DNA from 3 places in the Eubacterium sp. 1001713B170207_170306_E7 genome. Region 2 is predicted to be linked to each of the others. Evidence: riboswitches for the same ligand, from Rfam matches in the RefSeq annotation. Region 2 holds a riboswitch; each other region holds the start of a gene.

Region 1 (4,196 bases), on a different contig from region 2:
CAGAATAGACTTTCTCTAAAACATATACAATCTCTGCCTGGACTTCGATCGTAAGGGAAACCGTTTCTTTTTGAAGAATTTCTTCTACCTTATCGGCCATTTCTTCATGATCGTTTAAATTGAATCGCAGAACGGCATTTGCATCAAAGAGCATCGTCATCGGTATATTTTTCCTTTACGGCATCTGGCCATGCATTTTTTTCATGACCGATTTTCTCTGGGTTAGCATATTTTGCAAAAAGTCCTCTGGAAGAACCTTTTTTTCCCGTTAAGCGTGCAATTTCCTTTTCGTCGGCATATTCATCCAAAACCGTTATTTTAACAAGCTGATTCTTTTTTAAACGCAGCTTTTCAAGGGGTAAAATATTTTTCCCGTCATAGTAACCTTTTGACGCCAGCATACAATCGCCTCCCATTCAGATGGTTTAATCATATTATAACTTATTTCGAGATGTGCCACAAGTTTAGCAAGCGATTCTTAATTGTCTGTAAAAATATCGTGTTATACCGAAAAAAGGATCGTTTTATCAAGTTGTTTACAATAGATGTACAATATAATATAATTTACCCATAAAATAAACTGAAGGAGCCGAAAAAATAAAATGACGGAATGGAAGAATAATGCTGAAACGACCCGAGCTTAAAACAGCCGCCTCGGCGGTGCTGGCAGTCATTGCCGGAGCGGTGCCCATGATCATTGTGCCGCCCTTTGGCGATACCCTGTACATGCCCAAGCTGATGACCATTGAGGTGCTGGTTTTTGGTCTGCTGCTTTTGTATGTGCGGCCGCTTACAGGGTATTTTACCGGGAAACCTAAAATACCGCTGCCGGTCAAGCTGGTGCTGCTGTATCTTTTGTGCGTGACCATTACGCTGCCCTTCTCGACCGATGTGATGCTCTCGCTTAAGGGGCGGTCCTTCCGGCTGGAGAGCTACTCCGCCATTTTGTTTTATGGTATTTTAATGATGCTGGGCGCTTTTTTCTACACCTTTAAGCCCTGGCATGTGCGGTTGTATGCCGTGGGCGTATCCTGTGTGGCGCTCTACGGCATTTTTCAGAAATTCGGTCTGGACTTTCAGCCCCAGGATCCTTTAATGTACGGCGGCCCTGGTTCGTCCTATGCCACCATCGGCAACCCCAATTTTCTGGGTTCTTTTCTGACACTGGCACTGCCGATTCTCATCTATGCTTTTATCAGAGGCCCCAGGATCTGCCTGTTGCCCTGTGGGTTGGTGTACTTCTGCCTGCTGTGCACCAATACGCGCGGCGCATGGATCGGCAGCTTTCTGGGCTTTATCCTGCTGGGCGTGTTCCTGCTGAGAGAAAAAGAAAACCGATGCCGTTTCGTGGTGGTGAGCGGTCTGTTTGTCGTGCTGACCCTTGTTTTTTTGCTGATAAACACCGGATTTGGCGCCCGGCTTTTCAGTGTTTTTGCCGATCTGTCGAAAGCCATCAAGGGGGACGACTGGGAAAAGGGCGGTTCCTGCCGGCTTTTTATCTGGTCAAAAACCGTGGAGCTCATTAAGCTGCGGCCGCTGACCGGCTTTGGCATTGAGACGCTGGGACAGGTTATGGGACAGTATTTCGAGAACGATATTATCCGGGTGACCGGGCACCATCTCGTCATCGACCGCGCCCACAACGAGTACCTGCACATCGCTGTGAGCAGCGGAATCCCTGCAGCGCTCAGTTATCTGGCCTTTGAGGGGACAACGCTGTACCAGGGCATTAAAAGCTGGCGCAGGTCTCCCATGCTCATACCGCTGATCTGCAGTGTGGCCGCCTATATGGTCGCAGGCTGCTTTAATATCTCGGTGGTGACGGTAGCGCCTGTTTTCTGGATATTCTGCGGAATAGTGGTGCGGCTGAGCAATGAAAATCAAGTAAAATTTGAATATGATTTAAGGAAATGAAAATTTGAAAAAATCTTGAAAAAGATTGAGGGCTTTACCAAAATCGTACTGTTTTTACCATCAGCTTAATACTGGTGGTAAATGAAACAGTATTTATAATAACCTATAGCTATAAGAGAAGCGAAAAAAGCATATTTATGTGGTTTTGAAAGTGTGCAAACCTGTATTAATGGTGAATGGCTGGAACCTTTTAAAGTTTTTAAAAGTAACTGGTTTTTATAGTTCTTGACAATTGTCCGAATCAGTTGTAGAATAGAATTGTTCAAAAGGCAAAGCGGTGCGAAAGCCCGTGGCGCAAAACTACAGGGTCTACGTCGGGAGCTCCAGTCCGATATGACAGCCAGCTGCCAAAACGGTAGACGGCCGAAAGCCCTGTGTGGTTTCCGGCTATTTTTGTTTTTTGAGCGGCCTTTAACAAAAAGGCATGCTGGGGCAGGTAATGACTTCATTTATAATCGTCATGGCGCGGACGGTTTAAATAAAGGTTTATATTTATAAGGTAAACAAGAGAACATAAAAGGAGAGATGTAAATGATTCAGATGATTAACAAGCTGAAGAAAAACCGTAAAGGTTTTACTTTGGTAGAATTGATTGTTGTATTGGTTATTTTGGCGATTTTAGCGGCGTTCACGATTCCGGCGATGTTGGGGTTTGTTGATGATGCTAGAGGGAAAGCTGGAATCGCAGAAGCGAGAGAAATTTATATGGCTTATTCGGGCTCTGTAACAGAAGTTATAGCTGGTGGAAAAACTGCTGATGCTCAAGGTTACGATGCAGTTTTTGTACAAAGTGGGGTTAAAACATCACCAAGTGGAGATACAAAAGCGCCTAGTATTCAGAAAGGTGCATTAAATAAATTATCAGGTGATGTTACAGATGGAGATAAAGTAACAAATGGTAGTGAATGGATGGTTACAGTAACTGATGGTAAAGTAACCGAAGTGAAATATTGGGTTACAAGTGGATACTTGATTACTTTAAATATGGAAGCCTCTGGAAGTGAAGCTACTGTTGAAAAGATGAAGACAGCACCTGGTTATACAGTGTAATAATATAAGGCCGAGCCTGCAGCGCCGCAGCCGGCCTTTTCTCCCCATTTTTTAGGCGCTTTTTTTATTGCCAGAAAAGAGAGTAGTTGACAGTTTATCAGGGGAAAGCTTTTCAGGTGAAAGATTGAAAGCAGACCGGAACAGGTGTAGGCTAGTGTTTTTTTCTGTTTTCAAGGTTTCATCTTTATTGCATATTTGTAAAAAAGTATTTTAAATGCTTTCTTATCATAAAAATAGGATTCAATTGATTTTTTAGCAGAATAACTGTTGTGTTTTCAGGATTTCAGGAGGTGGAATCTGTGTCTAAACTAAAAAAGCTGCTTAAAAACCAAAAGGGCTTTACCGTGGTTGAACTGATTGTAGTACTGGTAATCCTGGCGATTTTAGCGGCTTTCACTATTCCGGCCATGCTGGGATTTGTGGAGGACGCCAAAGGAAAAGCCGCGATTGCCGAGGCGAGAGAAGTTTATGTGGCGGCACAGACGGCGTCTACAGAATTTAAAGGCGATAATGACTTTGTCAGCGATAAGTTGATTGATGTTTTGAAAAATGATTTAGGTGATTTGGAAGTTTGGGACATAAGAATATCGTCAAACGAGCCTCCAATTATATGGGATCCAAATAAAGGGAATACAGGAAGAATAGGAGTGCTGCTTGATAGCAGTACAAATGGTATTGTTAAATGGGTCGAGTATATTGATGCATCACAAAGTTATCTTGTTAAAATCACCCCCGGCGGCTCCGCCGAAGTCACAAAAATAAAATAATCCACCAGTCCCTATCCCGAAAACCCGAAAACAGCCGCAGGAGGTGTTGTCATGCGCTTTGACCGCAAACCTGAAAATCTGATCAAAGATACCTCTGGCTTCACCATGATGGAGCTCATCACCGTCATTGTGGTCATTGCCCTGCTGGCAGTGATCATCATCCCGGGCTATCTCCATTTTATCGACGACGCCAAAAAGGACGCGGTGATTGCTGAGGCGCGGACCATTTATCTGGCGGCCCAGATACGGGCGACGGAGCTTAAGTCCGCCGAGACGCCGGAGAGCCCTTACCGCATTCCGGACGCAGATGACCTGCGGGAGCTGGTGGGGCCGGACGACATCTACGTGGGGGTCACCAAGCTGACCATTGTGGACGATAACCGGGATGGCTCCATTGATAAAATTGAGATGATTAAAAATAACATCAATGTTATAATTGAACCAGGAAAAAATGTGATTGTCGAT
Region 2 (4,196 bases):
TACGGAATGACAAAGCCGGCGGCGGCCCTTCCCACAGCGTTCTCCAGAGGCAGCTTTCCAGCTTCCATATTGTAGAGCGCCTGCCACAGGGGATATTTTTCCTCGTGCTTCCAAAGACTGACGCATTCAGCCTCCGGCGGTTCTGAGACCTTGGGACGTTCCCTGTTCATATCTGCTACTGCCGCCATCAGGCGGTCCAGCTCGTCGGGTGTCGTGCCAATTCCTGTCATGGCCAGCACATAATTAAAACCGGACATCTCGCACTGGATGTTAAAATCTGTGAGCAGGCGCTTCTCAACATCTGTTCCCCGGCCGTCCTTTACCATCAGCAGCCACTTGCTTTTATCGTAGACCTGTCCTCTTTCCGGCGCGTAAAGGGCAATACCGTCGTCCGCCCCTGTCCGTTTCCGGTAAAAATCCCAACGGTCTGCGATGGCCTGAAAAACGGCTTCCCCTTTTTCACAGGCTTCGTCCACAGCGTTTTCCACGCTCATCATCAGCAGATAGCTGGGGCTGGAGGACTGGAGCATGGCCAGAAATTTTTTGACGCGGCCCCGCTCTACCAGGGGCCCCTGCATATGCAGCAGGGAGCTCTGGGTAAAAGCCCCCAGAAGCTTGTGCGTGCTCTGGATCACAATATCTGCCCCGCAAGCCACCGCGTCGGGCGGCAGCGCGGCGCAAAACCTCAGGTGTGCCCCGTGGGCTTCGTCTACGATCAGCACCTTGCCTTTTTTGTGCAGCAGCTCTGCAATGGCCGCGACATCACTGATGGTACCGTAATAGGTGGGATTGACCAGTATCATCCCCTTTGCCTCCGGGTGCATCCTCAGCTGTTCCTCGACCTGCCCGGGGGTAACGCTTTTTCCAAAGCCCAGCCGCGCGTCGTACTGCGGCTCAAAATAAATGCCCTTTATCCTGCCCAGCGCCAGCCCGGCATAAACCGAACGGTGGCAGTTCAACGGGACCAAAAGGCTCTCTCCCTCCCTGCACACGCCCATGATGGCGCTCTGTATGCCGGCCGTGCTGCCGCCCACCAGGATACAGGCTTCCGCTGACCCGTAGACTGAGGCCAGCTTCTCCTGAACCCTTAAAAGAATATCCGAAGGGTCGTGCAGATTATCCGCCCCCGGTATCTCTGTGGTGTCCAAGGTTGCCCAATTTTCATTATCAAAACAGTTTTTTCCCTTATGACCGGGCATGTGAAAGCGCAAAGCCCCTGTGTCACTGAGTTCTTTTAATCTCGTATATAAAAGTCCTTTTTTCATGGATTTATTTTATCATAAAATCCAGATTTTTCCCCTTTATTTTTAGGTAGATTATTGATATGATAATCACTGTAAAAAAATCCAAGGAGTGAAAAAGATGGCAAATATCATCTCTGTCGATATGACTAACTTTGAATCGGAAGTGTTAAACTATACGGAAGGCCCGGTGATGGTTGATTTCTGGGCTGAATGGTGTGGTCCCTGCAAGGCGCTTCTTCCGATTATCGAAGAAATCGCCGGCGAAGTCCCTGCAAATGCTAAAATCTGCAAGCTGAACGTGGATGAAAACACCGATCTGGCCAGACAGTTTCATGTCATGAGCATCCCGACCTGTGTATTCTTAAAGAACGGCAGCGAAGTGGAACGTTTCGTTGGAAGCCGCGGCAAACAAGAATACATCGATACCCTAAAAAATTTATAAGTTTTTTCAGACCATGCCCGGAGCATGGTCTTTTTTTATCGAACTACTTTTTATTAAATTTTTTTTCACAATACAGGGCGTTTCTTTTTTTATTCCATATTTATAACTATTATTTCTAAAACCCTTGAACCTTTTACAAAAATATGTTACTATGAAAATTGTTTATAGATTCCTTATTCTCAATCTTATCTGTCAAATACTCGGGAGGAACTTCAGATGAACAGTAAATACCTCGGGCAGCGGCTTCGCCAGTTTCGAAAAGATGCCCATCTTACACAAAACCAGCTGGCAAAAAAAGCCGGTATCACCCCCACCTACCTCAGTATTATTGAAAGGGGCGCGCAGCTGCCCCGGCTGGAAACCTTTATCCGGCTGGCCAACATTCTGTCTGTCTCCGCCGATGACCTCCTGATGGAAGAACCTGCAGAGAACCGGGACGACTCGCGCGCGGCACTCCATATTCTGTCCGACGATTTGACAGAGGAGCAGCTCGCATTAGTTGAGAATATGGTCAAACTGATGTGTGACCATTTCAAAATAACAAATCACTGAATTAATTGTTTAAATTCTTAGACAAAACTATAATTGAATATTGACTTCATTCGCATTGTGAGTTATAGTAAATACTATACATCCGAATCATTTTGAAATAGGGCAAAACTACTGAAAAGTAGTGACGCAAAGCCAAGGGTCTAATTCATTTAAAAATGAAACGACAGCCGGTTGCTCGGGTATTTAACTTACTGAATGCAATCTCCCTGCCCTTGGTTTATGCCGGGGTCTTTTTATTGCCCCAATCTCACGCAGAGGAGTTATTTACAATGGATAATAAAGTTATTGGCAGGCATATTCGTGAAGCCCGTCTCAATAAAAAACTGACGCAGTACCAGCTTGCGGAGCGCGTTCATATCACGCCGAATTATCTGAGCATGCTGGAACGCGGAACCCATCTGCCCAAGCTTGAAACGCTCATCACCATCTCCGACGCACTGGAGATTCCTGTCAGCGCACTTCTTGCTGATTTCCCCGTCGAGTCGTTTACCAGCCGGATTCACTTTCTGTCCACTGCAATGGAGGGGCTGAATGACGAGCAGTCCAAAATCGTGTGCGATGTCATCAAGGTAATGACCGACGGCTTTAAAGTTAAAAAATAAATAAAAACCCCCGGATCGCTGTGAAGTGATCCGGGGGTTTTTAAATTAAAAGTCCGAAGCCGGATAAAACAGATCGTTTCGCCGTCTTGCGGTATCCAGCATATTATTATAGAGCATCTGCCGGTATTCCAGGACATCACGGTCATGAATGGTCGGATCACCCTTTCTGAAATACTGCCCCTCATTGTCAATGATCCCCACCGAGTTGATAACCGGCAGTGTCTCGGACAGCTTCATGAGATAATCATTATAGGGCGTCCCCTGGATGCCCGCCTGCTCCAGTAAAAGGCTGGAGAGGTAGTTCACACTCAGCTTATCTACCTGCGCCTCCGGAATATCGTAATTTGCCCAGATGACAAAGGGCGTGACATAGCGCTTCTGAAGCTCCTCCGTACTCCACTGGTCCAGAGGCTTCTGCATGAGCTCTTCATAAAACGCCTGCTCAATATACGCCTGATGATCTCCGAACATGACCACCAGTGTCGGTTCTTCCTGTCCGCTGAAATAGTCGATCAGATTCTTAAAGGCCGCGTCCGAATCGCGCATCAGGGATAAATACTGCTCGGTTTCAGGGTAGCTTCCTTCCATGCCCTCCAGGAGCACCGGCTCCAGATCGTCGGCATTCAGCTGGTAGCCGGCGTGGTTCTGAATGGTCACATCAAAGACAAACAATGGATGATCGCCCTTGTTTTCGTAGAGCTCAATAACCTTGTCATAGGTGGCCGCGTCGCTGACCCACGACTCCCGCGTGCGGTCTGCATCGATAAATTCTTCATTCGAGAAAAACTGCTGAAAGCCAAAATTCGGATAAACCTTATCCCGGTTCCAGGCATTCCGTTCACCGGGATGGATGGCGTAGCTGCTGTAGCCCTCATAGTTCAGCGTCGACACGAGGCTGGGCGCCGGCCCCTTGACATACAGCTGGTAGGGCCTTGCGTTTTCCGGCAGATAGGCTGTGGTGTTCCCAGTCAGAAAAGCGTATTCGGAATCACAGGTGCCGCCTCCGAAGACCGAAACATAGAGATTTCCCTTAACGGTGTTTTCACTCAGGCTGTCAATAAAAGGCATGTAGTCAATATTGGTCGAGAAGTCGCCAACGGTCCGCAGGTCGCTGAAGGATTCGTTCATAATGGCAATGATATTGGGTTGATTATTTTTTTTCGCCACCGGGCCAGAAGCCGCTTTCTCCGTTATTCCGCCACGCCCCACTGCCGCTGTACTCAGAGGCTGCTGGGTATTTTTGATGCTCTCTCCCAGAAAGGCCAGATCATAGCCCTCCGGCTCCCTGACATGTGAGAGCTTGGCATTGACCGTAAAGGTGTAGGGATAACCATTAACCGGCATATCCCAGGCATA
Region 3 (4,196 bases), on a different contig from region 2:
CCGGTCAGCTACCGCGAGGGCTCGCTGGCTCTGGGAGCGACCAAGCTGCAGACGGTGTTCAGGGTGGTGCTGCCATCCGCAGTTCCCGGCATTGTCACCGCGGTGCTCCTGAGTATTGGCCGTGTGATCGGCGAATCTGCAGCGCTGCTGCTTACCGCCGGCACGGTTGCACAGATTCCGGGAACCCTGTTTTCACCGGGAAGCACATTGACGGTTCAGGCCTACTATGTGGCGAAAGAAGAAGGAAATATCGAACTGGCCTGCGCCATTGGTATTATCATTGTGTTGATTGTCATTGTATTGAATATTTTATCAAGACTGGCAGCGGACAAGCTGGATGTTGCCCATAAAAAATAGACGAGGTTAAAATGGATAAGAAGAAAAAATTTGATGTGAAGGATCTGGATTTGTACTATGGTGATTTTCAGGCCTTGAAAAAAATCAATATTGATATTTATGAAAATGAAGTAACCGCTTTTATTGGTCCGTCGGGCTGTGGCAAATCCACGTTTTTGCGCTGCCTGAACCGCATGAACGACCTTATCGATTCGGTTCGTATTGAGGGGACGCTGAATTTTGACGGCAAAAATATCTATGAAAAGAACACCGATGTCATTCAGCTCAGAACAAAGGTGGGCATGGTTTTTCAAAAGCCCAACCCGTTTCCGATGAGTATCTATGATAATATTGCCTATGGCCCGAAATGCCAGGGCTTGAAAGATAAGAAAAAACTTGATAAAATTGTACACGACAGTCTGGTGGCCGCGGCTCTGTGGGACGAGGTGAGCGACCGGCTTAACAAGTCTGCCTTGGGCCTTTCCGGCGGACAGCAGCAGCGTCTGTGTATCGCCCGGACCATTGCCATGCAGCCGGAGGTTATTTTGATGGATGAGCCTACCTCGGCCCTGGACCCGATCGCGACTTCAAAGATTGAAGACCTGATGGAGGAGCTTAAAAAGGAATATACCATCATCATCGTCACACACTCCATGCAGCAGGCCGCCAGAATTTCGGACAGAACGGCGTTCTTTCTGATGGGAGAAATTATTGAATATAATGAAACGAATACCATTTTCATGAATCCGGAAGATAAACGGACTGAAGATTATATTACCGGACGATTCGGTTGATAAAGGAGCAAACCATGAGAGAAGTTTACAATGAAGAATTAAAAACCATAAAAAATGAAATTCTATTAATGTCTTCCCAGGCAGAACGAATGCTGTCGGACTCGATTACAGCGCTGGAAGAACAGAATGTCAAGCTGGCCAGAAGCGTGATCAGCCGGGATGATATTGTGGATTTAAAGGAAATCCAGCTCCAGCAGATTGTCAGCGAGGTGATCGCAAGACAGCAGCCGGTCGCCGGAGATTTAAGAAGGCTTTCCTCCACCTATAAAATTATTACAAACCTTGAAAGAATCGCTGATCTGGCGGTAAATATCTGCCAGAAGGTGATCTGCCTGCGCAAGGAAGAATACTATAAAAAGCTCGATAATATTCCACAGATGGCAAAAATGGTCGAAGATCAGCTGAAAATGTGTATCCAGGCTTATATTGATGAGGATATCAGCAGAATGGACGATGTGATCCGTTATGAGGATGAGATCGACCGTCTGAACAATACGCTGCACAGCGATTGTATTGCAGAGATTAACAAAAATCCGGAAATGGCGCTTCAGGCCATGAGCTTTTCCTTTATCGGAAGCCATTTGGAAAGAATTGGCGATCATGCCACCAATATTTTTGAGACTGTGTATTTTATCGTTACCGGAAATTATATGGATTTTAATGACTTAAACACCCTTCCTGAGGACGAATAAGCCTCAGGCTTTGCTAAGACCATAAGACCAGTGCCGCTTCCCGCGCTGGTCTTTTTCTTATTTATGCAAAATAATCAAAGAATCTTGACGTGGAGAATCGCGCCTGATATAATGAGTTATAGTCTATACTGATTTTAATTTAATAATGTTTTTAATACATAAAAAGGGCAAATCTGCTGAAAGGCAGAGACGCAAAACTAAAGGGCCTAAAACCGCTAAGCGGTAACGGCAGCCAGCTGCTATGGAAATCCATCATTACAGATGGCTCTTGAATGGCTGCGCCTTTTTGCAGCCATTTTTTATTTAAAAAAACAGTGTTTGATGAAAGATCATTTATTTAGAAAATGAAAGGAAAAAGAACATGAAAAAATGGTTAGCTTGTTTTATGTCAGTTGTGATGCTGTTTGCGAGCTTTCCGGTATCCATTCTCGCAGAGGAAGCCACACAGGAAGCCCCGGCTGAAATAACTGAGAATGATATCGTGACAGAAAATCGGGAAGAAGACGGGCCGGAAGAGGACGCAGGGTCTGCTTTTTCTGCGGATGCTGAAGTTTTGGAGCCTCTGGCGGAAAGCGAAGAGGATACTGCGATCCGCGCTGGCGGGCCTGCAGAGCTTGTGGGGAATATAGAGGTGGAAATACACTTTGCCCAGCCAAGAACAAAGCTGCTTGAGACCGCAGTCCTGACGCTGACATCCGAAGATGGCACGGCAAAGGAAATTTCGCTGAAAGATATTGTGAATGAAAAAACCTCGACTGATTTTGGCGGCCGAAATATTCAATATAAGACATTGCTTTTTGACAAGGCTGCCGACAACGGGGACAGCAGCAATGTTTTTTATGATGCGCAGAATCCGGACGCGAGGGTTTATTTTGCCAATGTCAATTTTTATCATCTGCCCGTTGGTGATTATTCGTTAACCTTTTCGGATAAGGGTATGGTATCAGCCCAGGCTCAGGTAAGTCTTCAGGGGAGTTCTAAGCGCGTCGAATTTATGGGCGGCGCTATTTTAACCGGAGATGTAGACCAAAACGGTACCATCGACGATGCCGACTACGATGCTGTGTTGGGAAAGCTGGGCTCTTCCGAAAAAGATTATGATTTGAACGGAGACGGAAGTGTCGATATTGTCGATCTGGTCTACCTGCAGGAAAATATGGGCGCGGCCTATGATCCTGAGAAGGTACAAATCAGCGATACGTCTCCGATTGTAGATCCGGGAAATGTGGTGGTTGAAAAAAACGAAGCAAACCCTGTCACAGTAAAAAGCGGCGATATTGCCCAGCTTTTCAGCACAGCTTCCGACCAGGCGGCTTCAGTCCAGTTTGCCAAAGAAAATGAAGGTGTGATTTCTGAGGATGAACCGCTGGAGATTCCACTTGTCATGCAGGAACCAGTTGTGGCGACAGAGCTGCGGATTGCTCCCAGCGAGCTTGGCCTTGAAAACGCCCCGAAAAAGGGCAGGATTGAAATTATCGACGACCAGGGGACGGAAGCGCTTTATGATTTTGACCTCCAGGACAAGGTGGATTATCTCTTTTTAACGGATGAAGCTTCCCCATCGACCATTGTCATTAACCTGAATAAACAGGTCGCCATCAAAAAGGTTACCATCTTTGTGACAGAGACCAACAGGGCGAGCAGCAATCTGGTGGAAATTTCAAAGGTCGAGTTTTTAAATAATACCAAAGATAAAATTGTCGAGCAGGTCACGAGCATACCCACAAATGTCAGGGTGGCTTCTGGCAATGAAAGCCTGACGGTCAGCTGGGAGGCGCAGGCCAATGTGACCGGCTATGAAGTGAAGATGAGCTTCATAAACCCCAAAACCGGTAAAAATGAAACCACATTGACTCCGGTGGACGGAACCTCTCTGACTGTCAGCGATTTAATCAATTTTGTGGCATATACTATTTCGGTCCAGTCGGTTAACCGCTCTGAAAGTGGAAACTGGGAAAGTGGTTTCAGCGCGCCGGTTATCGGAACGCCTATGCCAACCTCAGTGCCTGAAAGACCAGAGGGTATAACCCTGAAGGGCGGGTACCGCCAAATCACGGTCAACTGGGAAAAACAGAAGAATTCTACGGGCTACAATGTCTATTACCGTGAAAAAGGACAAGGGGAATACACAAAGGCCGGGGATTTAAGCGGCACCAGCTACGTGATTGAGAATCTTAAGGACCAGTCGGAATATGAGGTTTACCTGACCGGTTATAACGCCATCGGCGAGGGCGCGAAATCACCGGTATATACCTGCGCCACCGAATCCATTGAACCGCCGGTTACCTCAAACTATAAACTGATCAACCGGGCCGGGGAGGTAAATCAGCCGACTGCCCATATTAAGGACGTCACCTATCCTTATTTAAAAGAG

Evidence for each region. A riboswitch is a leader RNA that binds a small molecule or an ion and turns the genes downstream of it on or off. The one in region 2 is predicted to bind cyclic di-GMP.
Region 1: linked by a shared signal. The riboswitch ahead of I2B62_RS14790 (prepilin-type N-terminal cleavage/methylation domain-containing protein) and the one ahead of I2B62_RS13830 (helix-turn-helix transcriptional regulator) in region 2 are both predicted to bind cyclic di-GMP.
Region 3: linked by a shared signal. The riboswitch ahead of I2B62_RS08555 (M60 family metallopeptidase) and the one ahead of I2B62_RS13830 (helix-turn-helix transcriptional regulator) in region 2 are both predicted to bind cyclic di-GMP.

What each region holds. Positions count from the first base shown of each region.
Region 1 covers NZ_JADMVE010000006.1:47,451-51,646, forward strand. Annotated here, with positions in the region: gene I2B62_RS14775 (PIN domain-containing protein) at 1-160, opposite strand, end outside; gene I2B62_RS14780 (hypothetical protein) at 144-401, opposite strand; gene I2B62_RS14785 (O-antigen ligase family protein) at 622-1,914, shown strand; cyclic di-GMP riboswitch class I at 2,173-2,266, shown strand; gene I2B62_RS14790 (prepilin-type N-terminal cleavage/methylation domain-containing protein) at 2,446-2,964, shown strand; gene I2B62_RS14795 (prepilin-type N-terminal cleavage/methylation domain-containing protein) at 3,264-3,731, shown strand; gene I2B62_RS14800 (type II secretion system protein) at 3,783-4,196, shown strand, end outside.
Region 2 covers NZ_JADMVE010000005.1:225,029-229,224, reverse strand. Annotated here, with positions in the region: gene I2B62_RS13845 (aminotransferase class I/II-fold pyridoxal phosphate-dependent enzyme) at 1-1,265, opposite strand, end outside; gene trxA (thioredoxin) at 1,363-1,686, shown strand; gene I2B62_RS13835 (helix-turn-helix transcriptional regulator) at 1,903-2,238, shown strand; cyclic di-GMP riboswitch class I at 2,330-2,417, shown strand; gene I2B62_RS13830 (helix-turn-helix transcriptional regulator) at 2,508-2,840, shown strand; gene I2B62_RS13825 (LTA synthase family protein) at 2,886-4,196, opposite strand, start outside.
Region 3 covers NZ_JADMVE010000003.1:115,820-120,015, forward strand. Annotated here, with positions in the region: gene pstA (phosphate ABC transporter permease PstA) at 1-357, shown strand, start outside; gene pstB (phosphate ABC transporter ATP-binding protein PstB) at 369-1,130, shown strand; gene phoU (phosphate signaling complex protein PhoU) at 1,145-1,822, shown strand; cyclic di-GMP riboswitch class I at 1,979-2,066, shown strand; gene I2B62_RS08555 (M60 family metallopeptidase) at 2,184-4,196, shown strand, end outside.